DNA from 3 places in the Geodermatophilus sp. URMC 63 genome. Region 3 is predicted to be linked to each of the others. Evidence: riboswitches for the same ligand, from Rfam matches in the RefSeq annotation. Region 3 holds a riboswitch; each other region holds the start of a gene.

Region 1 (10,034 bases), 160 kb from region 3:
AGGCCTTCCAGACCTGGGGCTGGCGCATCCCGTTCCTGCTGAGCTCCTTCGTCATCCTGGCCGGCTACCTGATCCGCCGCCGGGTCGCCGAGACGCCGGTCTTCCTCGAGGAGGCCGCGAAGCACGAGGTGCCCAGGACCCCGGTGCTCCAGGTCGTCCGCGAGAGCGGCGGCACGATCCTCCGCTGCGTCCTCATGGCCATGGCCAACGTCGTCGGGACGACCGTCGTCGTCTTCGGCACGGCCTACGCCACCAACGAGGCCTATGGCGTCGGGATGAGCGCGGCCACCTACCTCTGGCTGCCGCTCGCGGCCAACGTCGTGGCCGTGGTGCTGATCCCGTACTTCGGCAAGGTCTCGGACCGGATCGGCCGCCGCCCGCTCATGATCGTCGGCCCGCTGGGCGCCGGTGTGCTGTCCTTCGGCTACCTCTGGGCCGTCGGCCAGAACAACGTGGTGCTGACGGTCGTGCTGGCCATCCTGATGTTCGGCGTGCTGTACCAGGTCTGGAACGCCACCTTCGCCAGCTACTTCCAGGAGCTGTTCCCCACCCGCCACCGGGTCACCGGCTTCGCGGTCTCCCAGAACGTCGGCCTCATGCTGGTCGCCTTCCTGCCCTCGGTCTTCACGCTCATCGCCCCGCCCGGGTCGACGAACGTGCCGCTGGTCATCGGTGGGCTCACGTTCCTGCTGTGCATCGTCTCGGCGGCCGCCGCCTGGTCGGCACCGGAGACCTCCCGGCTCGACCTGCGCGAGATCGACGGTCCGGCCCCCGCGTCGGGCTCTCCCTCCGACACCTCCCGCGTGGAGGTCGGCACCGCCTGACCCGCACCACCCGCGGCGGCCGCCGTCCCCGAGCGGGGGACGGCGGCCGTCGCCGTCTGCGCCGAGGGTGGGCGCCCGCGCCCCGTTCCCGACGACGGAGCGGAGCCCGAGCGCCCACCGTCGGGACGGCGACGGTCTAGGAAGCCGGGCGAGCGGGGCCGGTGCTCGCGCGGACGATGAGCTCCGCGGGGACCGGCACCCGGCGCGGGTCCGGCGACGCCGCGGACAGCACCAGCTCCATCGCGCGGGCGCCCATGTCCTCCAGCGGGAGGCGCACGGTGGTCAGCGCCGGTTGCAGGTCGCCGGTGAACCACAGGTCGTCGAAGCCGACGACCGAGACGTCGTCGGGGACGCGCCGGCCGAGGTCGCCCTGCAGGGCGCCGAGCGCGCCCACCGCCATGAGGTCGTTGAGCGCGAACACCGCCGTCAGGTGCGGCGCCCGCGCGAACAGCGACAGCGTGGCCGCGTGGCCGCCGGCGCGGGAGAAGTCACCCTCGACGACGACCGGGGCGCCGCGGTCGCCGCCGAGCTGCGCCCACGCGTCGAGGAACCCGCCGAGCCGGTCGGCCACGGTGCGCAGCTCCGCGGGGCCGGCCAGGACGCCGACGTCGCGGTGCCCCAGGTCGCGCAGCAGTCGGGCCACCGAGGCCGCGCCGCGCCGGTTGGCCGGCAGGACGGTGTCGAAGGGCAGGTCGTGCTCGCTCACCAGCGCGACGCGCCCCCCGGCCTCGGCGAAGTCGGCGAGGGCCTGCCCGAGCTCCGGGCCGTCGTCGAGGCGGCCGCTGCCGGCGAGCAGCACCGCCCGCACCCGCTGCGCCTGGAAGCGGGCGACGTACTCGACCTCCCGCCCGGCGTCGCGCGACGTGCCGGCCATCATCGTGAGCAGGCCGTGCCCGGTGGCCACGCGCATGGCGCCCGCGGCGATCGAGGCGAAGTAGGGGTCGTCGACCTCGTGCACGACCAGGCCGGCGACGTTGGTGGTGGCGCGGGCCAGCGCCTGCGCCGGGCCGTTGGCGGCGTACCGCAGCTCGGCCGCGGCGCGACCCACCCGGGCGGCGAGGTCGGGGCTGACGACGCGGGTACTGCCGTTGAGCACCCGGGAAGCGGTTGCCAGCGAGACGCCGGCCCGCTCGGCCACGTCGCGCAGGGTGATCCCGCCCGGACCCCGCCGGGCCCGCGGATCGGCGCCGGACTGCACGGACGCAGTCTAGCCGTGCCCGCCGGCTTCCGACCTCCCCCGCGCGAGGGGACGCCGCCGACGACGAACCGCAGCCAGGGGGTTGCCCGCGTCCCACCGGCCGGGCTACCGTTTGGTAAGCGCTTTCCAAGCCGCTGCGGCCTACCGCCACGGGCCACCGCCACCACTCGCGAGGAGCGACCACCATGGGCACCCCACCGCTCGGCATCATCATGAACGGCGTCACCGGCCGCATGGGCTACCGCCAGCACCTGCTGCGGTCGATCCTGGCCATCCGCGAGCAGGGCGGGGTCCTGCTGTCCACCGGCGCGCGGGTGCAGGTGCAGCCGCTGCTGGTGGGCCGCCGGGCCGCCGCGCTGCAGGAGATCGCCGAGCGGCACGACATCGCCGACTGGACCACCGACCTCGACGCCGCCCTCGCCGACGACCGGTGGCGCGTCTACGCCGACTTCCAGGTCACCTCGGCGCGGGTGGCGGCGATCCGGCGGGCCATCGCCGCGGGCAAGGACGTCTACACCGAGAAGCCCACCGCCGAGACCCACGCCGAGGCCGTCGAGCTCGCCGAGCTGGCCGCCTCCGCCGGGGTGAGGAACGGCGTCGTCCACGACAAGCTGTTCCTGCCCGGGCTGCTCAAGCTCAAGCGGCTGCTCGACTCCGGCTTCTTCGGCCAGGTGCTCTCGGTGCGCGGCGAGTTCGGCTACTGGGTGTTCGAGGGCGGCTGGCAGCCGGCCCAGCGCCCCAGCTGGAACTACCGGGCCGAGGACGGCGGCGGCATCGTCGTCGACATGTTCCCGCACTGGAACTACGTGCTTGAGGACCTCTTCGGCCGGGTCGAGTCGGTGTACGCCAAGGCCACCACGCACATCACCAGCCGGGTCGACGAGCGCGGCGAGCCCTACGCCGCCACCGCCGACGACGCCGCCTACGGGATCTTCGAGCTCGAGGGCGGTGTGGTCGCGCAGATCAACTCCAGCTGGGCGGTGCGGGTCGACCGCGACGAGCTGGTCGAGTTCCAGGTCGACGGCACGCACGGCAGCGCCGTCGCCGGGCTGTTCGGCTGCCGGATCCAGCCCCGCAACGCCACGCCCAAGCCGGTGTGGAACCCCGACGTGCCCGACAGCCGCGACTACCGGGCCGGCTGGCTGGAGGTCCCCGACAACGACCCCGTCGAGAACGGGTTCAAGGTGCAGTGGGAGCAGTTCGTCCGGCACGTGGTCGAGGACGGCCCCCACCCCTACGACTTCGCCTCCGGCGCCCGCGGTGTGCGGCTGGCCGAGGCCGGGCTGGAGAGCTCGGCGACCGGCCGCCGCGTGACGATCGGGAGCGGGGTGCCGGCCCGATGAGCACCGCCGTCCTGCTCGACGCCGACGGGCGCACCCGGCTCCTGCCGCTCGGCGAGCCGGCCGCGGTCCGCCGCCCGTCCGCGCCGCTGCGGTCGCGCACCGCCTACGCCGCCGCCCACGTCGTCCCGCGGGTCACCGGGGAGAACGTCCCCGGCGCCCCGGCCGACGTCGACTGGGACACCACCCTCGCCTTCCGCCACCACCTGTGGTCGTGGGGCCTGGGTGTCGCCGACGCGATGGACACCGCGCAGCGCAACATGGGCCTGGACACCGCGGCCACCCGCGAGCTGGTCCGGCGCAGCGCGGCCGAGGCGCGGTCGGTGGGCGGCGCCCTGGTGGTCGGCGTCACCACCGACCACCTCACCGACGACGTCGTCCCGCTGGCGCGGGTGGTCGACGCCTACGTCGAGCAGCTGCACCACGCAGAGGACTGCGGCGCCGGGGTGGTGCTCATGGCCAGCCGGCACCTCGCCCGGGCCGCGGAGGGCCCCGCCGACTACGAGCGGGTCTACGCCGAGGTGCTGGCACGGGCCGGGCGGCCGGTGCTGCTGCACTGGCTCGGCGAGGCGTTCGACCCGCAGCTGCGCGGCTACTTCGGCTCTCCCGACACCGGGGCGGCCGCCGACGTCGTCGTCCGCATCATGGAGCGCGACGCCGGCCGGGTGCGCGGGATCAAGACCAGCCTGCTGGACGCCGACGCCGAGGTCGCGCTGCGGCGGCGGCTGCCGGCCGGCGTGGACCTGTTCACCGGCGACGACTTCCACTACGTCGACCTGATCGCCGGCGACGGCGAGCACTCGTCGCACGCGCTGCTCGGCGCGTTCGCCGCGATCGCGCCGGTGGCCGGCGCCGCCATCGCCGCGCTCGACGCCGGCGATCCGGCCGGCTACCGGCGACTGCTCGGGCCGACCGAGGCGCTGTCGCGGCAGGTGTTCGCCGCGCCCACGGCGTACTACAAGACCGGCATCGCCTTCCTGTCGTGGCTGAACGGCCACCAGCCGGCGTTCAGCATGGTCGGCGGGCTGCACAGCGCCCGCAGCCTGCCGCACCTGTCGGAGGTGGTCCGGCTGGCCGACGCGGCCGGTGCCCTGGAGGACCCGGAAGCTCGCCGCGCGCCGGTGGAACGGCCTGCTGGCGCTGGCCGGCGTCGACGTCCCGGTGCTGGAGCCGGTCTCGTGAGCGCGCACCCGCGGCTGTCGCTGAACCAGGCGACGGTCAAGTACGCGTCGCTGGTCGACGCCCTCGCCGTCACCCGCGAGGCCGGCATCGGCGCGATCGGGCTGTGGCGCGAGCCGGTGGCCGAGGTGGGCCTGGAGAAGGCGTGCGCGCTGGTGGCCGACTCCGGGCTGCGGGTGTCGAGCCTGTGCCGGGGCGGCTTCTTCACCGCTCCCCCGGGCCCCGCCCGCACCGCGGCGCTCGACGAGAACCGCCGCGCCATCGAGGAGACCGCGGCGCTGGCCGCGGCCGGTGCGCCCGGCTCCGCGCCGGTCCTCGTGCTCGTCGCCGGCGGCCTCCCCGACGGCGACCGCGACCTGCCCGGCGCCCGGGAGCGGGCCCGCGACGCGATCGGCGCGCTGGTCGACGACGCGACCGCGGCCGGCGTGGTGCTGGCGGTCGAGCCGATGCACCCGGTGTTCGCCGCCGACCGCGGCGTGGTCTCCACGCTCGGGCAGGCGCTCGACGTCGCCGAGCAGTTCCCCGCCGGGGCGGTCGGCGTCGTCGTCGACACCTACCACGTGTGGTGGGACCCGGAGCTGCCCGCGCAGGTGGCGCGGGCCGGCCGCGGCGGCCGGATCGCGTCCTACCAGGTGGCCGACTGGGTCACCCCGCTCGGGCCCGACGTGCTGGTGTCGCGCGGCCTGCCCGGCGACGGGCACGTCGACCTGGCGGGGACCAGCGCCCTGGTCGAGGCGGCCGGGTACCGCGGCGACGTCGAGGTCGAGGTGTTCTCCCAGGAGCTGTGGGACGCCGACCCGGCGGTCGTCGCCGCCCGGACCGCGGCCGCGTTCGCCGCCGCCGCGGGCGTCCGGGGATGAGCAGCCGGGTCCGGCCGGCCAGGGGGAGGGCCGGCCGGGCCCGGCGCGGGGGGCCGCGTCAGGGGTCGCGTCAGCCCGTGTAGTTCACGTGCACGTGGTCCATGTGGTTGGCCGTGGCGCTGCCGCGGTCCTCCATGGCCGACCAGCTGCCGCCCGGCGAGCTGAGCATCCGCTGCTGGTAGATGAGGTAGTCGACGCCGAGCTCGTCCCAGTGCGCGACGTGGTACTGGACGATCGCGTTCCCGAGGGCGGTGTTCGACAGGACCATGTAGTCCAGGGCCAGGCCCGACGGGTGGCCGCCCGGGTCGGTGGCGCTGGCCCGGGTGCCGCCGAGGGTGATCGAGCCCGCGCCGGCCACGTTGCTGACGACGGCGTTCGCGGCCGCCTGGACGACGGCCTGCACCGGCCCGGCGGTGTTGGTGATGCGCGCGGTCGCCGTGGCGGCGGTCCCCGAGCCCGCGGTGGACGACGCGGCAGTGGCCGACGCGGCAGTGGCCGACGCGGCGGCGGCCGACGCGGCGGCGGCCGAGGAGGTCGGAGCCGCCTCCGGCTCCCGCTGCGCCGCGGCGGCCTCGGCAGCGGCGGCCTCCTCGGCGGCGGCCCGGTCCGCGGCGGCCTCCGCAGCGGCGGCCTCGGCTGCCGCGGCCTCCTCGGCGCGCTGCTGCTCGAGCGCGGCGGCCTCGGCTGCCGCGGCCTCGTCGGCGCGCTGCTGCTCGAGCGCGGCCTGGTCGGCGGCGGCCTGCGCCTGCTGCGCGGTGGCCTCCTCGGCCGCGCGGCTGCTGCGGCTGGCGGCCAGGTCCTCCAGCGGCTGGAGGTCCTCGGCCGGCTGCGCGTCCGCCCCCGCGGCGAGCGTCCCGGCCTCGGCGGTCAGGCCCAGCTCCTGGGCGACGGCGGCCGACCCCGGGTCTCCGGCGCCGGCCGAGGCGGCGGGGTCCCCGCCGACGACGACGTTGACCAGCAGGGCGCCGGCGGCGGCCACGCCGAGGAGCAGGCCGGGACGGCGGGCGGCGGCCGGACGGCGGCGGCCGGTGGCGCGGCCGCGGCGCTCGGCGGACCGGCCGGACGTGGTCGTGCGGGGGTCCATGGTGCGGGTGCTCCAGGCGGGTGCGGGGCGCAGCGGGCTGCGGCTTGGGCGGGCGGCACGGCCGGTGGGCGCGCCGGGCCGGCGCGGGCACACCGGGGCAGCGCGGCGCGGGGCCGGTCGGGCGGAGGGTGCCCGGGCTGGTGTGCGCGCGGACGGCGTCCGGGGCGGACGGCCGCGGACGGTCAGGTGCGCGGGCGCGCCGGGACGGGGCGGAGCCGGATCGGACGGGGTGGTGCAGCGGTGCGGGCAGCAGTGCAGGCGCGCGCCATCCGGCGGCTCTCCGTTCTCCCGTGAGCCGCCTACCGGGTGAGCTGACGGGTTCGGGCGGGAAGCGGCCCTACCTCTCCCGGCACGCGGCCAGGAGGGGATTCACCCCAGTACTGCGGTGGGTCCCCGGCTCGCCCCAGCGGGCGACTCGGCGGCGTCCCCCGGCCTCCCCCGACGGGGGACGACGACCGGACGGACGACGCGACGCTACCGGCGGATTGCACATCGTGACAACAAGTCGACAGGCGTTTCGTCGGGTGATGGTGGTTGCGTCCGCGCCGATCGGCAGCCCGGTGGTGTAGGGGCCCCGGAGTAGGGGGCCCTAGGGTCGGGGCGTGGAGGTCTGGTTCAACCCCTCGTGCTCGACGTGCCGCGCCGCCCGCGACGAGCTCGACCGGGCCGGTGTCGAGTACTCCCTGCGCCGCTACCTCGACGACCCGCCGACCGAGGCCGAGCTGCGCGCCGCGCTGGCCGCCCTCCGGCTGCAGCCGTGGGACGTCACGCGCCTCGGCGACCCGCTGGCCGCGGAGCTCGGGCTGCCCGACGCCCCGCGCGACGCCGACGCGTGGGTGCGCGTGCTCGTGGAGCACCCGCGGCTGATCCAGCGGCCGATCGTCCTCGGCGACGACGGCCGGGCGTGGGTGGCCCGGGACGGCGGCACGCTGTCCGAGGTGGTCGCCGCCGCCCGCGGTCCCCGTGAGATGGACCCCCGCGACCCGGACACCCTCTACGCCGAGGGGCCGGTGGCCGCCGAGCCGCCGGACGACGACCGGCCCGAGGACTCACCGCTGCGCGACTCCGGCGGCACCGGCCCGGGCCCCGACGACCTCGACCGGCTGCTGTGACGCAGAGCTGACCCGCCGGGCGGTTGCGCTGTGCAACGTCCTGGGAAGCTCGGGAGCATGGCGGTCTCCCGGTCACCCCGCGCGCTCGTCGCCGCGCTCGTCTTCGTCGGGACGGTCGTCGCCGTCATCTCCAGCCTCGGCGCGCCGCTGGTCCCGGCGATCGCGTCGTCGACCGGGGCGTCGCTGCCGGACGCGCAGTGGTCGCTGACGGTCACGCTGCTGGTCGGCGCGGTGGCCACCCCGGTGGTCGGGCGGCTCGGCGACGGCCCGCACCGCCGCCGGGTGATAGTCGCCGTGCTGGGCGTGGTGACCCTCGGCGGGGTCCTGGCCGCCCTCCCCCTGGGCCTGGGGTGGCTGGTCGCCGGCCGCGCGCTGCAGGGCTTCGGCCTGGGGCTCACCCCGCTGGCCATCGCCACCGCCCGCGAGGCCCTGACCGGCGACACCTCCCGCTCGACCATCGCCGCGCTGTCGGTCACCGTCGTCACCGGCGTGGGCCTGGGCTACCCGCTGGCCGGCCTGGTGGCCGAGCTCGGCGGGGTGCACGCCGCGTTCTGGGCGGGGGCTGCGGTGAGCGCCGCCGCGCTGGCCGCCGCCGCCGTCGTCCTGCCCCCGCCGGCCGCGGCGCCGCGGCGGCGGCTCGACGTGGTCGGCGCGTTGCTGCTCGGCGCCGGCGTGGGCGGGCTGCTGCTGGCGCTGGGCGAGGCGGAGACCTGGGGCGTGACGTCGCCGCTGCTGTGGGGGCTGGCCGCCGCCTCGGTGGTGGCGCTCGCGCTGTGGGTCTGGTGGGAGTCGCGGACGCCGCAGCCGCTGGTCGACCTGCGGCTGGCCCGCGGCCGGGTGGCCCTGACCGCGCACTCGGCGGCGCTGCTCGTCGGGCTGTCGAACTACCTGCTGCTGGCGGCGGTGCCGGTGCTGGCCCAGGCCCCGCCGGCCGACGGCGCGGGCTTCGGCACCTCGATCGTCGTCGCCGGGCTGGTGCTCCTGCCGTTCTCGGCGGCCAGCATGGTGGGCGGCCGGCTCGCGCGGCTGCTCGCCGACCGTGCCGGGCACGCCCGGGTGCTGCCGGTCGCGGCGCTCGTGCAGGGCGTGGCCTTCGTCCTGTTCGCGTTCCTGCGCACCGACCTGTGGCAGCTGTTCGCCGTCATGGCGGTGGCCGGGCTGGGCGTCGGGGCGGCGTTCGCGGCGTTCCCGGCGCTGGTGGTGGCGGCCGTCCCGCCGGCGGAGACCGGCAGTGCGATGAGCCTCAACCAGGTGCTGCGGTACGTGGGCTTCGCCGTCGGCAGCGCGCTCACCGCGACCGTGCTCGCCTCGGCCACCCCGGCCGGCGCGGCGGCCCCGGCGGCCGGCGGCTACACGACGATCGCCGCGACCGGCGTCGTCGTCTGCCTGCTGACCGCCGTCGTCACCGCCCTGACCGGCCGCCGTGCGGCGACCGCCCCCGCCTCCGAGCCGGCCGCCGTCCGCTGACCCTCACCCGGCGTCGGCCCAGGAGCGGACGACGGCGACGTCAAGCGGGAAGTCGACGGGGAAGCCGCCGAACAGCAGCCGCCCGGCCGTGACCGCGGCGGCCCGGACCTCGCCGGCGACCTCGTCGGCCAGGTGCTCGGGCGTGTGGACGACGACCTCGTCGTGCAGGAAGAACACCAGGTGCGGCCGCTGCGCCGGCGGCCCGCTGCCCAGCCGCCACAGCCGGTTGCGCAGGTCGGCGAGCCAGCACAGCGCCCACTCCGCGCCGGTGCCCTGGACGACGAAGTTGCGGGTGAACCGGCCCCAGGCGCGGCGGGCGCGGTCGCGGTCCTCCCGCGGGCCGTCCTCGTCGGGTGCCTCGCCGAGCCCGACCGCCCGCTCGGCCCAGGCGCCGGTCGGCGGCGGCGACCCGCGGCCGAGCAGGGTGGCGACCACCTCGCCGCGCTCCCCCGCCCGGGCGGCGTCCTCGACCAGGCCGATGGCCCGGGGGTAGCGGCGGGCCAGCCGCGGCAGCATCCGGCCGCTCTCCCCGCGGGTGGCCCCGTACATGGCGCCGAGCACCCCGAGCTTGGCCTCGGCCCGGGTGGCGACGGCGCCGTCGGCCACCATGCCCTGGTAGAGGTCGGTCGAGCGCGCCGCCTGGGCCATCGCCGCGTCGCCGCTCATGCCCGCGAGCACCCGCGGCTCGAGCTGGGCGACGTCGGCGACCACGAACGCCCAGCCGTCGTCGGCCACCGCGGCGGGACGGACCTGTGCGGGCACCGACAGCGCTCCCCCGCCCTGCGCCGACCACCGCCCGGTGACCACGCCGCCCGGGAGGAAGGCCGACCGGAACCGGCCCCCGCGCACCCAGGTCTCCAGCCAGCTCCAGCCGTGCGCGGACAGCAGCCGGGCCAGCCGCTTGTACTCGAGCAGCGGCGCGACGGCCGGGTGGTCGACCTGCTCGAGCGTCCACTGCCGGGTGTCGTCC
Region 2 (10,034 bases), 1.2 Mb from region 3:
TCGTCATCGACCTCCCGGCCCCGGCCGTGGCCCGCTGCGTGCAGGAGGCCGGGATCGGCTTCTTCTTCGCGCCCGTCTTCCACCCCGGCTTCCGGCACACCGCCGCGCCGCGGCGGGAGATGGGCATCGGCACGGTGTTCAACTTCCTCGGGCCGCTGACCAACCCGGCCCGCCCGGTGGCTGCCGCGATCGGCTGCGCCGACGTCCGCATGTCCCCGGTCCTCGCCGAGGTCGTCGCCGCCCGCGGCGGCCGGGCCCTGGTCTTCCGCGGCGACGACGGCCTCGACGAGCTCACCACCGCGACGACGTCGCGGGTGTGGGTGGCCCGCGACGGCGCGGTGACCCCGGGCGTGGTCGACCCCGCCGACCTCGGCATCGCCCCGGCCGGCCCGGACGCGCTGCGGGGAGGGGACCCGGCGCACAACGCCGACGTCTTCCGGCGGGTGGTGGGCGGTGAGCGGGGAGCGGTGCGCGACGCGGTGCTGCTCAACGCCGGCGCGGCGCTGACCGCCTTCGACGAGCGGGGCGGTGGGCTCACGGCGTCCCTGGCGGCGGGGGTGCAGCGGGCGGCCGCGGCCGTCGACGACGGCCGGGCGGCCGCGCTGCTCGAGCGCTGGGTGGCGGTCAGCCGGGCGGCGGCCGGACGCTAGTCGGCGTTCTCCAGGCCCAGGGAGAAGGCCGCCTCGAGGTCGTGCCGCGAGTAGGCGCGGAAGGCGATGTGGGTGTCGGTGTCGAGGACGCCGGGCACCTTGTTGATCCGGCCGGCGATCACCTCGGCGATCTGCTCGAACTCGCGGACCCGCACGACGGCGACGAGGTCGGCGTCACCAGCGACGGAGTACACCTCGCTGACCCCCTCGAGGTCGGCGATCGCCTGCGCCACCTCGCCGATCGCGTCGGTGGCCGCGTCGATCATCACGATGGCGGTGATCACGCCCGGGATGCTAGCGGCGCCGGGTGGGGGCCGCCCACGGTCGGCGCCCCTGCCGCCACCCGCTCGGGCCGCGCCCGGGTGCCCAGCTGCCGGCCGTCGGCGAACGGGTCACGCAGCGCCCGGCCGGCCTCCACGCGGGCGAGGAAACCGCTGAGGCCCCCGGTGCCGGGCGCGGCGCAGGCCAGCGTGCCGTGGACCTCGACCAGCCGGCTGCCCGGCTTCTCCATCCACCGCAGCACCAGCTCGGTCTCGTCGACGGAGGCGGCCAGCTCGCCGTCGGGACCGGTCGGCGTCTCGGCGGTGGCGCGCAGGCCGGCCAGCGCCTCGCGGACGGAGGACCCGCGGGCGGCGCCCCCCGCGGCCACCAGCCGGCCGCGCCGCACGATCGACAGGTGCCACCCGCCCGCGCCGTCGGGCCGGGCCAGCACCAGCTCGGGGACGGCGGCCAGGGACTCCAGGCGCTGGCGCCGGCGCACGGCACGCACCAGGACGGCGACCCGGTCGCGCAGCACCGCGGCGTCCTCGAAGCGCTCCTCCCCGGCCAGCCGGTCGACGCGGTCGAGCAGCGGGGAGACCAGCGCCTGCGGGTCGCCGGCCACCGCGGCGCGCAGCACCGCGGCGATCGCGGCGTACTCCTCGACCGACTGCGCCCCGGTGCAGGGAGCGCCGCAGCGGCCCATGCCCGCGAGCGCGCACGCGGCCGTGAGCACGCGCGGCGAGAGCCGGGAGGTGCACTGCCGCAGCGGCAGCGACTCGTGGATGGCCGCGGCGGCCGCGTCGGCCGCCCGCCGGTCGGCGAACGGGCCGAGGAACACGCCGGCGCCGGGGCGCACGCGCCGCACGGCCGACAGTCGCGGGAAGGGCTCGTCGGTGAGCCGCAGCCACAGCGCCCGCTCGGGGAACCGCGAGCGGCGGTTGTAGCGCGGCTTGTGCTCGGCGATGAGCCGCAGCTCCCGGACGGCGGCCTCGAGGTCGTGCGCGCAGGGGAGGGCGTCGACCCGCTCGGCGAGCGCGACCATCTCGGTCATCCGGCTGCGCTGTTCGCTGGAGGAGAAGTAGCTGCGCACCCGGGTGCGCAGGTCGTTCGACGTCCCGACGTAGAGCGGCTCGTCGCGCGGGCCGCGGAAGACGTAGACGCCGGGGCCGGGGGGGACGTGCTCGGCGAGGTGCCGCTTGCGCCGGCGCTCCGGGTCGACCTGGCGGGTCAGGCCGGTGAGCTCCTCGAGCGAGGTGACCCCGAGGGGGCCGAGCCGCTCGAACAGGCCGTGCAGGACGTCGACGGTCGCGCGGGCGTCGTCCAGCGCCCGGTGGCAGGGCGCGGTGGCGGCGGAGAAGAACGGCGCCAGGGTGGCCAGCTTGCAGTTGGGCACCTCGTCGCGGGAGAGCAGCCGACGGGCGAGGACGGCGGTGTCGACGGAGGCGGCCGCGGGCCAGGCGGTGCCGGTCTGGGCGCAGGCGGCCCGGAGGAAGCCGAGGTCGAACGGCGCGTTGTGCGCCACCAGCACCGCGCCGCGGGCGAACTCCAGGAAGGCCGGCAGCACCGCGCCGATCCGCGGGGCGGCGGCGACCATCGCGGTGGTGATGCCGGTGAGCACGCTGATGTAGGGCGGCACCTCGCAGCCGGGGTCGACCAGCGTCTGGAACTCCCCGAGCACCTCACCGCCGCGCACCTTCACCGCGCCGATCTCGGTGATCGCGCAGTCCTTGGGCGAGCCGCCGGTCGTCTCGAGGTCGACGACGACGAACGTGACCGCGGCCAGCGGCGTCCCCAGCTCGTCGATGGTGGCCTGGTGGGGGCGGGTGGGCTCCTGGCCGGGGTGCGTGGAGGCCTGCTCGTGCCGGGGGAGCCGGGACCCGGTGCCGCCGGGACGGGCGCTGGGAAGGGGCACGGCGGGACGGTAGGCCAGGGGTCGGACAGTCGTGGAACGCGACGCCCGGGACCGCTCCTCGTCCGGGAGGGGGAGAGGGCTCCGGATCGCTGGCGGGAGCCGGTGGTGGTGGTGGACGATCCCGCGACGGGCCGCGGTGGTCCGGGCAGACGAGGGGGTCCGATGCGCGCCCGCTCCCGGCGACGCGTCCTCCGGCGGGCGGCGCTCGCGGTGGCCGCCCCGGTGCTCGCGGTGCTGCTCGCCGTGCTGCTCGCGGCGCTGCTCGCCGTGGCGCCGGCGGGGCCGGCCGCCGCTGCGCCCAGCGACCAGCCCGGGAGCACCAGCGGGGTGCTCGACAGCGAGGCGCTCGACCGGCTGCAGCAGCGCGCCGCCGAGGTGCAGGCCGACCTGCAGCGGCGGCAGGCCGAGGTGGCCGGGGCGCGGCAGGCGCTCACCGGGGCGGAGGCCGCGGTCGCGGCCGCGCAGGCCGCCGTGGACGCCGCCGAGGACGAGCTGGGCCGCCTCCGGGCGGTGGTCGCGGAGTACGCCTCCGCGGTCTACCGCGACGGCGGCGCGCTCACCCCCCTCACCGTCCTGCTCGCCGGTGGCGACCCCGGCGACGTCGCCACGGCGCTCGGCTACCTCGAGGCGGTCGACGCGCACACCGCCGAGGTCGTCGGTGCGGCCGAACGGCAGCAGCGGGCCGCGCTGGCCCGGCAGGTGGCCGCCGACGCCACGCTGGCCGACGCGCAGGACCGGGCCGACCGGCTGACCGCGGAGGTGGGGGAGCTCGAGGCGGCCGCGGCCGCGGTCACCGGCGAGCTCGACGCCGCCCTGGGGGAGGTCGACCGGCAACTGGCGCAGCTCCAGCGGCAGCAGGTCGACGTCAACGCGCAGACGGCGCTCAACTGGCGGGCCCACCTCGGGGAGCTCGACGCGGCGGGGGTGCGGTCGCCGCCGGCCGCGGCCCTGCTCGACCCGGCGTCCGGCCTGCCGGCCGGGCTGGCGCCGGTGGGCGCGGCCGCCGGCGGGGTGCAGCGCGGCGCCGCGCTGCTGCCCCGCCAGCCGACGTCGCTGCTGGTGCTCCCCGCGGAGACCGTCGCGGCGGTCAGCACGGCGATGGCGGCGCTCGGCAGGCCCTACGCCCCCGGGACGGCCGGCCCGGACTCCTGGGACTGCGGCTCCCTGGTGTCCGCGGCCTACGGCGCCGCGGGCGTCGACCTGCCCGCCGACCAGGCCGGGCTCTACGCCGTCACCACGCCGGTCGACCCCGCCGACGTCCTGCCCGGGGACCTGGTGTTCCTCGGCACCCCGGAGGCCGGCCTCGGCCACGTCGGCATCGCCCTGGACCGGCAGACGATGCTGGCCGCCGACGGCCGGGCCGGTGCCGTCGTCGTCCGGCGGCTGCCCGCCGACCAGGTGCTGCGCGTCGGTCGCCCGAGCCTGGGGCCGCAGCCGGGGGAACCGGCGCCCGGGCCGACCGGGGGCGCGCTGCGGGTCGAGTGCGGCAACCCCGTGCACCCGCCGACGGTCGACGGCGCACGCGCCTGGGGCGGTTACCCCAACGGGTTGATCCCGCCGAGCGCCCTGTGCCCGCTGGGCGTGGCCGGCCACGCGCTGCGCTGCGACGCGGCCGCGGCCTGGCGGGCGATGAGCGCGGCGTTCACCGAGGCCTTCGGCGACCCGCTGTGCACCACCGACTCCTACCGCACCTACGCCGCGCAGGTGCGGCTGTACGGGGAGAAGCCGGCACTCGCGGCCGTGCCGGGCACGAGCAACCACGGCTGGGGGCTGGCGGTCGACCTGTGCGGGGGCGTGGAGGCCTTCGGCACCCCGCAGTACGCCTGGATGGTCGCCAACGCCGGCCGGTTCGGCTGGCTGCACCCCACGTGGGCCGACCCCGGCAACGGCCGCGAGGAGCCCTGGCACTGGGAGTACGCGGGCAGCTGAGCCGGGACTGTCGGTGGCCGTCCCTAGCGTCCGCGGCAACCGACAGGGAGACCGTCCCGACCGCGGCCCGCACCCGGGCGGCGCGGCCGGGACACCGGAGGGACACGGCCATGCTCATCGACTGCGACTCGTGCACCGCCCGCGGCGCCGGCTGCGCCGACTGCGTCGTCACCGCCCTGCTGGGCGCGCCACCGGGGGAGCGGGGCACCGAGCCCGTGCTGCTGCCGGTGCCCCCCGTCCCGGCCGCGCGGGCGTCAGGGGCCGACGACGTCGTGCTGCCCCGGCCGGGCGTGGTGGTGGAGCTCGACGACGTCGAGCGGCGCGCCGTCCGGGCGCTCGCCGAGGGCGGACTCGTGCCTCCGCTGCGTCACCGGCCGGCCCAGCGGCGGCGCACCGGCTGACACCAGGCTGAGCAGGGCGGACGGGGTGAGACACGGCCGAGGACGACGCACGGGAGTGGCGTCCTTCCTCACAGTGCGAGTTCTCACAGGTAACAGGACCCGCGTTTGTCACAACCTCATCACGTCCGTACGGTGGCCCCGTCCGGCCGGGTGGTCGTCACCCGATGCGAGGTGGCCTCGGCCGGGCACCGCCGAATCGCCGGACGCCGTCCCAAGGGGTGTGCGTCGGGTGAACCGGGGACCCACCGCAGCACTGGGGTGAGTTCTCGCGCGCGCCGGGACACCGGCGCGCGGGGGATAGGGCACGTCTTCCCGGCCCGAACCCGTCAGCTAACTCGGTAGGCGGTTGCTGAGGAAGAACGGAGAGCCGCCGCCCGTGGCGACCCCCCGCCCTGCCCTGGGGCATGCACGTCCACAGTCCACCGCCCGCCGCGCCACCGGTTCCACCGCCGGTCACACCGCCGGCCCGCACCGCCCCCCGTTGGTCCGCCGCCTCGGCCGGACCGCGCTCGTGGGCACCGCCGCCAGCCTGACGCTGGCCCTCCTCCCCGGCACCGCGACGGCCGATCCCGAGCAGGCGACCACGTCGGCGCAGGCCGCCCAGCTCGCCGCCGACGCCGGCCACCGGCTCGAGGTCGTCTCCGAGCAGGTCAACGAGGCCCGCGAGGTGCTCGCCCAGCAGCGGTCCGCCGCCGAGGAGGCCGACCGGGCCGTCGCCGACGCGCAGGCCCGGCTCGACTCCCTCGACAGGCAGATCCGCCAGGTGGCCCGCAGCGCCTACACCGGCGGCGACACGATGCCCGAGCTCGACCTGCTGATGACCAGCGAGTCGGCCGAGGACTTCGTCAGCCGGCTGGCCGTGCTCGACCGGATCGCCGGTCACACCACCGAGGTGCTGACCGAGGTGGGCGACGCCGCCGCCGCGGCCGACCGGGCCCAGGCCGACGCCGAGGCCGCCGAGGCCGCCGCGCAGCAGACCCTGGACGGCCTGACCGCCCAGGAGACGCAGCTCCGGGACGACGTCGCCGACTACCAGGCCCAGGTCGCCGCGCTCACCGCCGCGGAGCGGGAGGCGGCGGCCGCCGCGCAGGCGGCCCTCGCCGCCCAGCAGGCCGCCGCACAGCCGGCCCCCGCGGCACAGCAGGCTCCCACGGCGGGCGGCACGGTCGGCGACAGCGCCCCGGCGGCCCCGGCCGCGGCGGCACCCGCTCCGGCCCCGGCCGGTGGCGGCAGCGGCGCGGCCCAGGCGGCGGTGCGGACGGCGCTGGCCCAGGTGGGCGACGCCTACGTCTGGGGCGCCGGCGGTCCGGACGCCTTCGACTGCTCGGGTCTGACGCAGTACGCGTACGCCGCGGCGGGGATCAGCCTGCCGCACTCGAGCGGCATGCAGTCGCGGATGGGCACCGCCGTCTCGCGGTCGCAGCTGCAGCCCGGTGACCTGATCTTCTACTTCAGCCCGGTCAGCCACGTGTCGATGTACATCGGCAACGGCCAGATGGTGCACGCCGCGACCTCCAGCGAGCCGGTGAAGGTCGTGCCGGTCGACTCCATGGGCGGCATCACCGCCATGCGTCGCATCGCCTGAGGAAGGACCTCGCTGCCCCCGCCCCTCGCAGGCTCGCGGCGGGACCCGGGACGGAGCCGGCGGCGGTGTCCTCGACGGGACCGCTGGGCAGGCGGCGAGGGCCGCGGACCTGCGGGTCCCCGGCCCTCGCCGTGTCCCGGACAGTCCGTGCCGCTCGTGGTCCGGCCGTCGGCCGGGGCGTCCCGGGCCGGACGCGCGCGGCCACCTAGGATCGGCCGGGTGAGCGCGGCGGGCCGGGGAGGCGCTCGCGCCGCCCTGCTGGTCGCGGCCGTGCTCGGGGCCGCCCTCGTGGTCGTCATCGTCGTCCGGACGCCGTGGACGCTCCTGCCGCAGCCGCCCGGTGGCGTGACGCCGGTCAGCGCCGACGCGGGGCTGCCCGTCGACGTCGTCCGGCGGGCCCAGGCCCTGGCTGCCGAGATCCGCCCCGCCTCGCTGGCGGGCCTGCTGCTCGGGCTGGGCGTCTCGGTCCTGCTGGGCCTCACCCGGCTGGGCAGCCGGCTGGTGACGGCGGTCGCGCGGCCCCTCGGCGGACGCTGGCCGTGGCAGACGCTGCTCGGCACGGTCGTCCTCGTCGTGGTCGGACGGCTGGCCACGCTGCCGGTGTCGGCCTACGGCGAGGTGGTGCGGCACCGCTACGGGCTCTCCACCCGCTCGTGGCCGCTGTGGCTGCGCGACGTCGCCGTCTCCACCGCCATCGACGCCGGCCTCACCGCGCTGGCCCTGCTGGTGCTGGTCGCGCTGGCCCGGCGGGCACCGCGCACCTGGTGGGCGTGGACGGCGGCCGGAGCGGCCGTTCTCGTGGTGGCCGGCTCCTTCCTCTACCCCGTGGTCATCGAGCCGGCGTTCAACAGCTTCCAGCCGCTGCCGGCCGGCCAGCTGCGCACCGACCTGCTGGAGCTGGCCGAGGAGGGCGGGACGCCGGTCGAGGACGTGCTGGTCGCCGACGCCTCCCGGCGGACGACGTCCCTCAACGCCTACGTCTCCGGCTTCGGCTCGACCCGCCGCGTCGTCCTGTACGACACGCTGCTGGCCGACGTCCCCGACGACGAGACCGAGTCGATCGTCGCCCACGAGCTCGGCCACGTCGCCACCGACGACGTCCTCACCGGCACGCTGATGGGCGCACTCGGTGCGGCCGCCGCCGTCGCCCTGCTCGGCTGGCTGCTCGCCTGCCCGCCGCTGCTGCGGCGGACCGGGGCCGACTCCCCGGGCGACCCGCGCGTCGTGCCGCTGGTCCTGCTGCTCGCGGCCCTCGGCTCGTTCGTGGCCACCCCGGTGCAGAACGTCGTCTCCCGGCACGTGGAGGCGCGCGCCGACCTGCACGCCCTCGACCTGACCGGCGACGCCGCGGCGTTCATCGAGATGCAGCGCCGGCTGGCCGAGACCAACGTGTCCGACCCGAGCCCGCCGGCGCCGTGGCAGTGGTTCTTCGGCTCGCACCCGACGGCGGCGCAGCGGATCGCCCTGGCCGAGGACTGGCTGCGGCTGGGCGAGCGGTGAGCGGCTCCCGGCGCACCCTCGTCGTCACCAACGACCTCCCGCCGCGGCAGGGCGGCATCCAGACCTTCGTCGCCGCGCTGCTGGAGCGCCGGCCGCCCGACTCGCTGGTCGTGCTCGCCTCCCGCTCACCGGGCTGGGAGGCCCACGACGCGCGGCTGCCCTACCCCGTCGTCCGCCGGCCCACCGGGGTGCTGCTACCGACCCGTGCCACCGCGCGCGCGGCCGCCGCGCTGGCCGCCGGGCACGGCTGCGACACCGCCTTCTTCGGCGCGGCCGCCCCCCTGGGACTGCTCGCACCGGCGCTGCGCGCCGCGGGGGTGCGGCACCTGGTGGGCGCCACGCACGGCCACGAGACCGGCTGGGTGGCGCTGCCCGGGGCGCGGCAGCTGCTGCGCCGCATCGCCGGCGGTCTCGACGTGCTGACCTACATCAGCGAGTACACCCGCAGCCGCCTGGAGCCGGCGCTGGGCGGGCGGACGCGGCTCGCGCAGCTCCCGCCGGGGGTCGACGTCGACCGGTTCACCCCGGCCGCCGACGGGACCGCGGTGCGCCGGCGGTACGGGCTGGGGGACGGGCCGGTGGTGGTGTGCGTGTCGCGGCTGGTGCCCCGCAAGGGCCAGGACGTGCTGGTCGCCGCCTGGCCGGCGGTCCTGGCCCGGCACCCGGGCGCGCGGCTGCTGCTGGTGGGCGGCGGTCCGGACGAGGCGCGGCTGCGCCGGGCGGTGACCCGGCGCGGCCTGCACGGTTCCGTGGTGCTCACCGGACCGGTCGCGCCCCCGCAGCTGCCCGAGCACTACGCCGCCGGTGACGTGTTCGCGATGCCCTGCCGCACCCGCCGCGGCGGTCTGGACGTCGAGGGGCTGGGGATGGTCTACCTGGAGGCGGCGGCGTGCGGGCTGCCGGTCGTCGGCGGCACCTCCGGCGGGGCCCCGGAGGCGGTGCGCGACGGCGTGACCGGGACGGTCGTGGCCGAGCCCCGCTCCCCGGTGACGGTGGCCGCCGCGGTCACCGCTCTCCTCGACGACCCGGCGCGGGCGCGCGCGATGGGCGCCGCCGGGCGGGCGTGGGTGGAGCAGCGCTGGTCCTGGACGACGGTCGCCGCCACCTTCGCCGACCTGCTCGACGGTGAGGGGCCCTACCGGTAGAGCGCCTCGATCTCGGCGTCGAACTCCTTCACGACCACCGAGCGCTTGAGCTTCAGGCTCGGGGTGAGCATCCCGTTGTCCTCGGTGAAGTCCTGGGTCAGCACCCGGTACTCCTTGATCGCCTCGGCGTGCGAGACGGCCTTGTTGGCCTCGGCGACGGCGGCGTCCAGCTCGGCGTGCAGACCCGGGTCGTCGACCAGCTCGGCGACGGGCGTGTCGGCCGGCCTGCCCGTGGCCTCCAGCCACTGCGGCAGGGCCTCGGCGTCGAGCGTGACCAGCGCCGCGATGAACGGCCGCTGGTCGCCGACGACGATGCACTGGCTGACCAGCCGGTGCGCGCGCAGCCGGTCCTCCAGGACGGCGGGGGCGACGTTCTTGCCGCCGGCGGTCACCAGGATCTCCTTCTTGCGCCCGGTGATCCGGATGAAGCCGTCGGTGTCGATCTCGCCGAGGTCGCCGGTGTGGAACCAGCCCTCGGCGTCGACGGCCTCGGCGGTGGCCTGCGGGTTGGCCCAGTAGCCGCGCATGACGACGCCGCCGCGGAGCAGGATCTCGCCGTCGTCGGCGATGCGGGCGGCGACGCCGGGCAGCGGGCGGCCGACGGTGCCGATGCGCAGGGCGCCGTCGTGGTTGACCGACGCGGCCGCCGTG
Region 3 (10,034 bases):
GAAGTCGGCCGAGGCCGCGAAGGCCGGGGCCACGCAGCACAGCCCCGCGCAGCTCGCGCAGTCCGCGCGCAACCGCGCCCGGGCATCGACGGCGTCGGACACGGGCGCTCCTCGCGGGGTGGGTCAGGTCGTGGGGCGCTCCAGCGTCACCAGGACGCCCTCGACACCCCCCGGGCCGAGGCGGCCCTTGACCTCGACGGAGGTGATGGCCTTGAGCTGCCAGCCCTCCCGGGCGTTCTGGTTGAGCACCTTCTCCAGCTTGTCACCCGACATCTTCCCGCCGATGAGCCCCTCGCGGATCTCGACCACCCGGTACTCGTAGCGCTGCGCCACGACGTCCTCCTCGTCTCGGTGTCCTGCCCTGCGGCGATGATGCCCGGGTGGACGTGCTCAGCAGCCGGGTCCTGCTCCGGCCCCCCGATCCCGCGCGGTCGCAGGCCTTCTACCGGGACGTGCTGGGGCTCGCGGTGTACCGGGAGTTCGGGCTGCCCGAGCACCGCGGCGTGGTGTTCTTCCTCGGCAACGGCCTGCTCGAGGTGTCCGGCCCCGGCGACGAGCCGCCACGCGGGACCGCGCTGTGGCTGCAGGTGCGCGACGTCGCCGCCGAGCACGCACGGCTGCGGGCGGCCGGCGTGCCGGTGCTGCGCGAGCCGCGCACCGAGCCGTGGGGGCTGGTCGAGGCCTGGGTCGCCGACCCCGACGGCGTGCGGATCGTCCTGGTCGAGGTCCCGGCCGACCACCCGCTGCGCCGCGACCAGCGCTAGACCGTCCCCGCCGGCGGGGCGTCGCGGTCGGACGACGGTCGGCGCAGCACGTCACCGAAGGACTGCTCGAGGCGCGCCCAGGTCCGGCTCCACTCCTCGATCGGCTCGAGCACCCGCTCGAACACGGCGAGCTGCTCGTCGAAGGCCTGCAGCTGACCGATCAGGCCGGTGATCAGCTGCCGCTGGCCCCGCACCGCCTGCGCGACCGCCCCGACCTGCGCCGCCGACATCGCCCCGGGCGGCGAGGGCAGGCGCGGCAGCGACAGCCCCGACGGCACCGCGCCGGTGGCCAGCCCGCGCGCGCGGTCGGTGAAGCCGCGCAGCTGGGCGACGAACTCCTCGACCGACCGGCTGACCAGGTTCCCCTGCCCCTGGCCCGGCTTCGTCCCGTCGTCCTGCTCGCTCATGCCCCCAGTCTCCCGCCACCGCGCCCCGCTCGCCGCCCGGTCAGCTGCCGGTCAGCGCCCGCAGCGTCTCGGCGTTGCGGACGGCGTGGCCGTGGCCGTCGTTGTTGAAGTAGGCGTGGACGTCGCGGCCGTCGCGCGCCCACTCCGCGATCCGGTCGGCCCACCAGCGCAGGTCCGCGTCGGGGTAGGAGCCGGCGTAGAGGGAGGCGTCGTCCGGGCCGTGCAGCCGGACGTAGACGAACGGCGCGGTGGCCCGCAGCACGCACGGCAGGCCGGCGCCGCTCATCACGCAGTAGGCCGCTCCGTGCCGCTCGAGCAGCGCGAACACCTCCTCGACGTGCCAGCTGGGGTGGCGGAACTCCACGGCCACCTGCACCCAGTCCGGCAGCAGGGAGAGGAAGTACTCCAGGCGCGCGTCGTCGCGGGCCGCGGCCGGGTGCAGCTGCACCAGCAGCACGGCCCGCTTGCCGTCCAGCTCGTGCCAGGCCGCGGTCATCCGCTCGACCCACGCCTCCGGGGCGTACAGCCGCTTGGCGTGGGTCAGTCCGCGCGGTGCCTTGACCGACAGCCGGAACCCCTCGGGCAGCCGGTCGCGCCACCCCGCGAAGGTCGCCGTCCGGGGCCAGCGGTAGAAGCTCGCGTTGAGCTCGACGGTGCCGAACCGGCGCACGTAGTGGGCCAGCCGGTCGCGGGGCGGCGTCCCCGGCGGGTAGAGGATGCCGTCCCAGTGGTCGTAGCTCCAGCCGGAGGTTCCGACGTGGACGGCCACCGGTGCCGCCCTCCTCAGTGCCCGTGCCGGGCGACGGCGGTGCCGCGGGTGTGGTCGAGGGGGCCAGGAGCGCTCACGGCAGCCGCCACACCGTGGTGCGGCGCAGCCCCGGGCCCTCGGTCTCGGGCACGTCGTAGGCGGCGACGGGCTCCAGCCGCTCGTGCGGCAGGTAGGGCCGCCCCGGGTCGCCGACGAGCACCTCGCAGCCGCACGCCCGAGCCCGGTCGAGGAAGGGCAGCACCCGCTCGGTCATCTCCCGGTCGTAGCAGACGTCGCCGGCCAGGACGACGTCGACGGCCGGCGGCTCCCGGTCGAGGACGTCGCCGGCCACGCTGATCCCGGTCACCCCGTTCAGGCCGGCGTTGACGCCCACCGCCGTCCGGGAGAACGGGTCGACGTCGCTGGCCAGCACGTGGCGGGCGCCGGCGAGGACGGCGGCGATCGCGACGAGCCCGCTGCCCGACCCCAGGTCCAGGACGCGGTGCCCGGCCACCGTCACCGGCCCGTCGAGGACGGCGCGGGCGAGGGCCTGCCCGCCGGGCCAGGCCGCGGCCCAGAACGGCGGGGCCTCGCCGGCGCCGCCGGCCGCGTCCTCCATCGCCTCCCACAGGGCGACGACGTCGTCGGCGACGTGCAGCCGCACCTCCGGGACGAGCGAGGGCCGGCGCACCTGCGTGTGCGCGCGGACGAACCCCGCGGGCACCACGCGGGTGGCCGGCCCCCTCTCCGTCACGCCCCCAGTGTCACGTGCCGAGCCGGCGACGGTCGCGAGCGGCCCGGGTGACGGTCCGTGGCGCTGGGGTCCCACCACGGCCGGGTGGGAGACCGAGGCAGGGCCCGTCGGGTCGTGTCGTGGCAGTGCCGCGCGCAGGAGGACGGAGGGTGGGAGCTACACCTGCTGGGATCGGCGAGATCCGCACACCCCAGGAGGAGCGCATGGACACCGTCACCGCGACCGGCACGGTCAGGGAGGACGGCGGCCGGTTGGTCCTGATCCCGACCAGCCCGCCCGGGAGCGAGCCCCTGGTGGAGCTGGACCTGCTCGGGACGGACCTGCCGCCGGCCGGCGCTCGGGTGGCCGTCGAGGGGGGGCTGGACGGGCGGTCGCTGCACACCGCCCGCTGGCACCCCGGGCCGGGCACCCCCTCGGCCTGGCGTGTTCCCGCCGGCATCGCCGGAGTGTCCCAGGACGATGCCGACGTCATCACCCGCAGCACCCCCGAGGAGTGGTCGATCATCGGTCTCGGCCGGTCCACGGTGCCCGGCGGGCGAGGGGTGGTGGCGGTGCTGGAGGTCGAGCGGATCACTCCCGAGATCCGGGCGTGGTACGAGCGGCAGCCACCCGGGTCGGTACACCTGGTGCCCTCCATCACCCCGGACACCGCCTGCACCCCGGACACCGCCTGACCCGGCAGCGGCCACCCCGGAACGCGACACGGCCCCGCTAGCGGATGCCAGCGGGGCCGTGCTCGTGCCGGGTCCTCGTCCGCCCCGGAGTCCGCCCGGGTTCGCTCCCCTACGTCCCGCAGCGCCTCGTGCACGTGACGGCGCCGCGAGGTGCGGGCGCGGGGTCCCGCGCCGAGCCTGGTGACGAGTCGGATCGGCCTTGCTGCCGGGGTCCCGCGCCGAGCCGAGCGAGGCGTGGGGGCAGCAGGGTCCTCCTAGTACCAGCCGGTGGCCTGCGAGTGCGCCCAGGCACCGCACGGCGAGCCGTAACGGCTGTCGATGTAGATCAGGCCCGCGTCGATCTGCCGGTAGCCGTCGGAGGTCTTGGCGATGCCGGTGCTGGCCCAGGTGGAGTCCAGGAACTGCGGGATGCCGTAGGCGGTGCTGGAGGGGTTCTGCGCGTTGGGGTTCCAGCCGCTCTCCTTGCCCCACAGGTTCTCCAGGCAGCCGAACTGCTGGGCGCTGCCCACCTTGCTCATGGCGTAGTCCTTGAAGGAGCCGCGGGCGGCCGGCGCGGCGGCAGGTGCAGCCGCCGGTGCGGGGGCGGCCGGCGCCGCGGCGGCCCGCTGGGCGGCGGCGGCCTCGGCCGCGGCCTGGGCCTCGGCCGCGGCCTGGGCCTCGGCGGCGGCCTGCGCCTCGGCGGCGGCCTGGGCCTCGGCGGCGGCGCGGGCGGCCTCCTCCTCGGCGGCGCGGCGGGCGGCCTCCTCAGCGGCGCGGCGGTCGAGCTCGGCCTGGTCGGCGGCGGCCTGCGCCTCGGCGGCGCTGGTCTCCTCGGCGGAGCGCTCGTTGCGGGAGGCGGCGAGGTCCTCGAGCGGCGCGAGGTCGGCGGTCTGCGACGCCGCGGTCCCGGTCGGCTGCCCGGTGAGGCCGAGCTGCTCGGCCACGCTCACCGTGGAGCCGGCCGTCTCGGTGCCGGCCTCGGCGGCCGGGCCGCTCGTGCTCACCACGCCGACGACCAGGGCGCCGGCGGCGGCCGTGGCCAGCAGCAGGGCGGGGCGGCGCGGGCCCAGCGGGGGGCTGCTGCGCCGGGCGCGGGTGCGGGCCGGCAGGCCCAGGCGGCGGGCGCGACGACGGGGGGCGGTGTCCGCGGTGCCGACGGCGTCCATGACGGCGGTGTCGGCGGGCTTCGCGGCTGCGGACAGCTCGACGGTCTCGAGCGTGTGGGCAGGCGTGTGCGGGGTACGGCGGGGCATGAGGGTGAGGGCTCCGAGGGAGAGTGCGCGCGCGGCAGCCCGGTTCGCGGGCAGGGACCGGCGCACGGCGGTCGTCGGGTCCCCACGCGCGATCGGCGGCGCGGGGTCAGCAGGGCAGGGCGGCGGCCGGACTCAGATGGCGCGGTGGACGCGCACCCGGCGGCACCTGCGGGCCGCGGCGGCCCGGAGGCGGGGCATGCGGAGAGTCTCCGTTTCTTCCGATGCCGCCTACCGAGTTAGCTGACGGGTTCGGGCGGGAAGAAGCCCTACGCGCTGCGAGCGGAGCTCGGCAGGCGATTCACCCCAGGACTGCGGTGGGTCCCCGGCTCGCGCCCGCGGCTGCGGACACGACTCGGCGGCGTCCGGCCGGGCTCCCCGGGAGGGGACGAGACGACCAGCCGGACGTCACGAACGGTACGTGTCGTTACCTGCCCGTGACAACAGCAGAACGCGAGATGCACACGTGACACGAGTTACGGTGCAGTCGGCGCGGGCCATCCCTCGGCGACGGCGCAGGTCAGGACGCCGGGTCGCACGCCGGGTCGCACGCCGGGTCAGGACGCCGCGGCGACCTCGTTCCGGTTCCCGCCCCGATCGGCGTCCCCGCGCAGCGCCGTGACGTCGGCCGGGTCACCGTCCGGCGTCCGGGGGCCCTCGTCGCGGGCCGCGGCGTCGCGCCGGTCGGCGAGCACCGAGACGTCGTCGGGCAGCGCCCCGGTGCGCACCGTGTCGGTCCGCAGCGCGTCGGTGTCCGCCGGGTCGGGACCGCCCTCGTCGCCGCGCAGCACGCGGGCGAGACCGGCCAGGGCGTCGTCGACGTGCCCGTTCAGCACCCGGAGCGTCTCGCGCACCCCCTCCTTCTCGGCGCGCAGCGCGGCCAGCTCCGCCTCGACGGCGGCCCGCTCCCGCTGGGCCTGCGCCGCCGCCGCCCGCCGCGCCTCCTCGGCCTCGCGGTGCACCGCCTGCAGCTCGGCCGCCGCCTCCGCCCGCCGTGCGTCGGCCTCCCGCTGGGCCTGCTCGCGCAGCGCGGTCACCGCCTGGCGCATCTCCGCCACCTTGGCCAGGCGCGCCTCGGCCTCCGCGCGCGCCTCGGCACGCACCTGGTCGGCCTCCTCCTCGGCGCGCTGCAGCAGGGCGCGCGCATCCTCCGGGCTGGGGAGCGACTCCCGCTCACGTACCAGCTGGGCCAGCCGGCGGCGGGCGTTCTGCAGGTCACCGGAGCAGGCGGCGTAGCGGCTGAGCAGGTGGTCGTTCTCCCGGCGGAGCACCAGCAGCTCGGTCTCGGCCGCGGCCACGTAGTCGTCGACCTGCAGGCAGTCGTACCCGCGCAGTGCGTGTGTGAAGACCGGACCGGTGCCCAGCAGACCGTCGAGGCCCCTCGCCGGGACGTGCTCCGCGGCGGTGTTGCCCGTGAAGGCCGTGCGCCTGGCCGCGTCCGCCCCGGCGTCCGGAGCAGTTCCCTGCGAGTGCTTCGACATCCGGTCCCCCCGGTCCGTCATGCCCGCCCGGGCCCGTCGGGCGATCCAGGTGGTGGCCGCCAGACTCCCAGCCGGTTCACCCGATCGGTGGGTCGGACCAGGTCACGGGACGGTCACCGACGGAGTGGTCCGCCACGCCGTGGTCGCCCGACTACCGCCCGCAGCCGGAGCCGGGGAATGCCCGGCCGCCCACCACCGTTGGGCCGAACAGTAGTTGCACTCTCAACCACAGGGAGCACGAGATGCAGTTCGGCGTCTTCTCGGTCAGTGACGTCACGACCGACCCCACCACCGGCCGCACCCCCAGCGAGGCGGAGCGGATCCAGGCCATCGTCGCGATCGCGAGGAAGGCCGAGGAGGTCGGGCTCGACGTCTTCGCCCTCGGCGAGCACCACAACCCGCCGTTCTTCTCCTCCTCCCCCACCACCACGCTGGCCTACATCGCGGCGCAGACCTCGACGCTGCAGCTGTCGACGGCGACCACGCTGATCACCACCAACGACCCGGTGAAGATCGCCGAGGACTACGCGATGCTGCAGCACCTGGCCGGCGGCCGGGTCGACCTCATGATGGGCCGCGGCAACACCGGGCCGGTCTACCCGTGGTTCGGGCAGGACATCCGCAACGGCATCCCGCTGGCGGTGGAGAACTACGCGCTGCTGCGGAAGCTGTGGGACGACGAGGTCGTCGACTGGTCCGGCCGGTTCCGCACGCCGCTGCAGGGCTTCACCTCGACCCCGCGGCCGCTCGACGGCGTCCCGCCGTTCGTGTGGCACGGCTCGATCCGCAGCCCGCAGATCGCCGAGCAGGCCGCCTACTACGGCGACGGCTTCTTCTCCAACCACATCTTCTGGCCGAAGGAGCACACGCAGCGGATGGTCGAGTTCTACCGGTCCCGCTTCGAGCACCACGGCCACGGCTCGGCCGACCAGGCGATCGTCGGGCTGGGCGGGCAGGTGTTCGTGCGGAAGAACAGCCAGGACGCCGTCCGGGAGTTCCGGCCCTACTTCGACAACGCGCCGGTCTACGGCCACGGCCCCTCGCTGGAGGACTTCTCCCGCGAGACGCCGCTGACCGTCGGCAGCCCGCAGCAGGTCATCGAGCGCACGCTCGGCTTCCGCGACTACGTCGGCGACTACCAGCGGCAGCTGTTCCTCGTCGACCACGCCGGCCTGCCGCTGAAGACGGTGCTCGAGCAGCTGGACGTCCTGGGCGAGGAGGTCGTGCCGGTGCTGCGCCGGGAGTTCGCCGCGCTCAAGCCCGCGCACGTGCCCGACGCCCCCACGCACGCCTCGCTCGTCGCCGCCCGGCAGCGCACCCCGGAGGAGGTCTCGGCATGACCACCCGCACCACCACCCGGACCCTGGCCGTGGTCAGCGCCGGGCTGTCGACGCCGTCGTCGACCCGGCTGCTGGCCGACCGGCTGGCGACGGCGACCGTCGCGGCGCTGCGCGAGCGCGGCGAGGACGCCGTCGTGGAGGTCGTCGAGCTGCGCGAGCACGCCCGCGACCTGGCCGACGCCTTCGTCACCGGCTTCCCGGACGCGGCCCTGCGCGCGGCGATCGGGACGGTGACCGGCGCCGACGCGGTCATCGCCGTCACCCCGGTGTTCACCGCCTCCTACAGCGGGCTGTTCAAGTCCTTCGTCGACGTGCTGGACGAGGACGCGCTCACCGGGAGGCCGGTGCTGCTCGGGGCGACCGCCGGCACGGCGCGGCACTCGCTGGTGCTCGAGCACGCGATGCGGCCGCTGTTCGCCCACCTGCGCGCGGTGACCGTGCCGACGGCGGTGTTCGCCGCGAGCGAGGACTGGGCGGGTGGCGACGGCGGCGAGCTGTCGCGGCGGATCGTCCGGGCGGCCGGCGAGCTGGCCGACGTCGTGACCGGCCGGCCGGCGTCCGCCCGCCCGGCCGACCTGTTCGCCGACGTCCCCTCCTTCGAGGACCTCCTCCGCGGCAGCGGCGCCTGACCCGACCGCGATCACGGCGCCGGGACCACCCACCGGGCTCCGCAGGTCGTACCGGCGCCATGATCGCCGGGAGGGGTTCGGGCTTCAGCGGGCGGCGTCCTCCGAGGGGGGCGCCGTCCCGCCCTGGGGGGCCTCGCCCGTCATGATCGAGACGATCTCCGCGCGGTCGGCGGCCGAGGGCAGCCCCCAGCCGGGCTCGTAGCCGTACACGTCCCCGAGCGGCGTCGACGCGGTCCGCCCGTCCAGGATCTCCACCGAACCGGTGTCGATCAGCCCGGGGTGCTCGACGCCGCAGGCCTCGGCCACCTTGAGCAGGTCGCGGCGCAGCGTGGCCAGGTAGTTGGCCAGCCGCACCGACTTCAGCGCCGGGTCCAGGCCGTGCGCCAGCCAGGCGTTCTGGGTGGCGACGCCGGTCGGGCAGGTGTCGGTGTGGCACTTCTGCGCCTGGATGCAGCCGATGGCCAGCATCGCCTCGCGGGCGACGTTGACCATGTCGCAGCCCAGCGCGAACGCCACGACGGCGTTGTCGGGCAGGCCGAGCTTGCCGCCTCCGATGAAGGTGACCCGCTCGGCGAGGCCCCGGCGGGCGAAGGTGGAGTACACCCGCGCGAAGCCGAGCTGGAACGGCAGCGACACCGAGTCGGTGAAGATGAGCGGCGCGGCGCCGGTGCCGCCCTCGCCGCCGTCGACGGTCACGAAGTCCACACCGCGGCCGGTCGTGGCCATCAGGTCGGTGAGCTCGTCCCAGAACGCCATGTCCCCGACGGCGGACTTGATCCCCACCGGCAGGCCGGTCTCGGCGGCGAGCAGCTCGACCCAGTCGAGCATGCTGTCGACGTCGCTGAACTCCGCGTGCCGCGACGGGCTCACGCAGTCGACCCCCTCGCGCACCCCACGGGCCGCGGCGATCTCGGCCGACACCTTCGCGGCCGGGAGCACGCCGCCCAGCCCCGGCTTGGCGCCCTGGCTGAGCTTGATCTCGATCGCCCGCACCGGGGCTCCGGCCACCAGGTCCCTCAGCCGCTCGAGGTCGAAGCGGCCGTCCTCGTCGCGGCAGCCGAAGTAGGCGGTGCCGAGCTGGAGGACCAGGTCGCCGCCGTGCCGGTGGTGGGCCGACAGCCCGCCCTCCCCCGTGTTGTGCAGGCACCCGGCCAGCGCGGCACCCCGGTTGAGCGCCTCGACGGCCGCGCCCGACAGCGAGCCGAAGCTCATCGCCGACACGTTGACCACCGACGCCGGCCGGAACGCGTGCGCCCGGCCGCGCGGGCCGCCGAGCACCTTCGCCGAGGGCAGGCTGATGTCGGCCGCCGACCCCGGGTGCGACGGCGGGACGGCGCGGCCGAAGGTGCGGTGGTTGATGACCGCGTACCCGGCGGTGTACTCGAGGTCGTTGTCGGTGCCGAAGCCGAAGTAGTTGTTCTCGCGCTTGGCGGAGGCGTAGACCCACCGGCGCTGGTCGCGGGTGAAGGGCCGCTCCTCGTTGTCGCCGGCGACCAGGTACTGCCGCAGCTCCGGACCGAGCGACTCCAGCAGGTAGCGGGCGTGCCCGAGCACGGGGAAGTTGCGCAGCAGCGTGTGCTCCCGCTGGAGCAGGTCGCGGGCGGCCACCGCGGCGACCGCCCCCAGCCCGGCCACCGCGGCCCGTCCGGCACCCCTCATGACAGCTCCCCTCCCGCTCCGTGGCGGCCCGGGTCGTCCCGGACGGCCATGGTGGCCCCGGCAGCCCCGGACGGACAGGGAGTGCGGCGCGCCTCGGCGACCGGGCGGCTCAGAGCGGCAGGCCGGGGGTGTCGTCGAGGGCGTCGAGGGTGCCGAGGACGTCGGCCAGGGCGCGCGTGGACTGCTCGAGCAGCGGGCGCGTCCGCCGGTAGAGGCCGGCGGCCGCGGGGTCGGGCTCGACGGGGTCGGAGACGCCGATCAGCGCCGTCGCCGCGTCGAGGTCGGGCAGGGCACCGAGCGCGTGCAGCCCGAGCAGGCAGGCGCCGAGCCCGGTGCCCTCCGGGGAGTC

What was found. A riboswitch is a leader RNA that binds a small molecule or an ion and turns the genes downstream of it on or off. The one in region 3 is predicted to bind cyclic di-AMP.
Region 1: it holds a riboswitch for cyclic di-AMP, as region 3 does, so the genes downstream of both, ACWIZO_RS18950 (hypothetical protein) here and ACWIZO_RS18110 (aggregation-promoting factor C-terminal-like domain-containing protein) in region 3, are expected to answer to the same signal.
Region 2: it holds a riboswitch for cyclic di-AMP, as region 3 does, so the genes downstream of both, ACWIZO_RS23755 (NlpC/P60 family protein) here and ACWIZO_RS18110 (aggregation-promoting factor C-terminal-like domain-containing protein) in region 3, are expected to answer to the same signal.

Annotation. Positions count from the first base shown of each region.
Region 1 covers NZ_CP199956.1:3,864,429-3,874,462, reverse strand. Annotated here, with positions in the region: gene ACWIZO_RS18970 (MFS transporter) at 1-824, shown strand, start outside; gene ACWIZO_RS18965 (LacI family DNA-binding transcriptional regulator) at 961-2,022, opposite strand; gene ACWIZO_RS18960 (Gfo/Idh/MocA family protein) at 2,208-3,365, shown strand; gene ACWIZO_RS18955 (DUF993 family protein) at 3,362-5,401, shown strand; gene ACWIZO_RS18950 (hypothetical protein) at 5,472-6,485, opposite strand; cyclic di-AMP (ydaO/yuaA leader) riboswitch at 6,769-6,906, opposite strand; gene ACWIZO_RS18945 (ArsC/Spx/MgsR family protein) at 7,088-7,597, shown strand; gene ACWIZO_RS18940 (MFS transporter) at 7,655-9,064, shown strand; gene ACWIZO_RS18935 (bifunctional 3'-5' exonuclease/DNA polymerase) at 9,068-10,034, opposite strand, start outside.
Region 2 covers NZ_CP199956.1:4,889,255-4,899,288, reverse strand. Annotated here, with positions in the region: gene trpD (anthranilate phosphoribosyltransferase) at 1-650, shown strand, start outside; gene ACWIZO_RS23775 (Lrp/AsnC family transcriptional regulator) at 647-934, opposite strand; gene ACWIZO_RS23770 (DEDD exonuclease domain-containing protein) at 931-2,823, opposite strand; gene ACWIZO_RS23765 (NlpC/P60 family protein) at 2,986-4,752, shown strand; gene ACWIZO_RS23760 (hypothetical protein) at 4,863-5,153, shown strand; cyclic di-AMP (ydaO/yuaA leader) riboswitch at 5,348-5,513, shown strand; gene ACWIZO_RS23755 (NlpC/P60 family protein) at 5,665-6,738, shown strand; gene ACWIZO_RS23750 (M48 family metalloprotease) at 6,958-8,238, shown strand; gene ACWIZO_RS23745 (glycosyltransferase family 4 protein) at 8,235-9,383, shown strand; gene ACWIZO_RS23740 (AMP-dependent synthetase/ligase) at 9,374-10,034, opposite strand, start outside.
Region 3 covers NZ_CP199956.1:3,700,119-3,710,152, reverse strand. Annotated here, with positions in the region: gene ACWIZO_RS18145 (pentapeptide repeat-containing protein) at 1-102, opposite strand, end outside; gene ACWIZO_RS18140 (DUF4177 domain-containing protein) at 124-333, opposite strand; gene ACWIZO_RS18135 (VOC family protein) at 381-764, shown strand; gene ACWIZO_RS18130 (hypothetical protein) at 761-1,171, opposite strand; gene ACWIZO_RS18125 (DUF72 domain-containing protein) at 1,212-1,940, opposite strand; gene ACWIZO_RS18120 (class I SAM-dependent methyltransferase) at 2,014-2,673, opposite strand; gene ACWIZO_RS18115 (hypothetical protein) at 2,877-3,347, shown strand; gene ACWIZO_RS18110 (aggregation-promoting factor C-terminal-like domain-containing protein) at 3,602-4,579, opposite strand; cyclic di-AMP (ydaO/yuaA leader) riboswitch at 4,790-4,947, opposite strand; gene ACWIZO_RS18105 (hypothetical protein) at 5,134-6,057, opposite strand; gene ACWIZO_RS18100 (LLM class flavin-dependent oxidoreductase) at 6,300-7,397, shown strand; gene ACWIZO_RS18095 (FMN reductase) at 7,394-8,026, shown strand; gene ACWIZO_RS18090 (FMN-binding glutamate synthase family protein) at 8,111-9,685, opposite strand; gene ACWIZO_RS18085 (gluconokinase) at 9,795-10,034, opposite strand, start outside.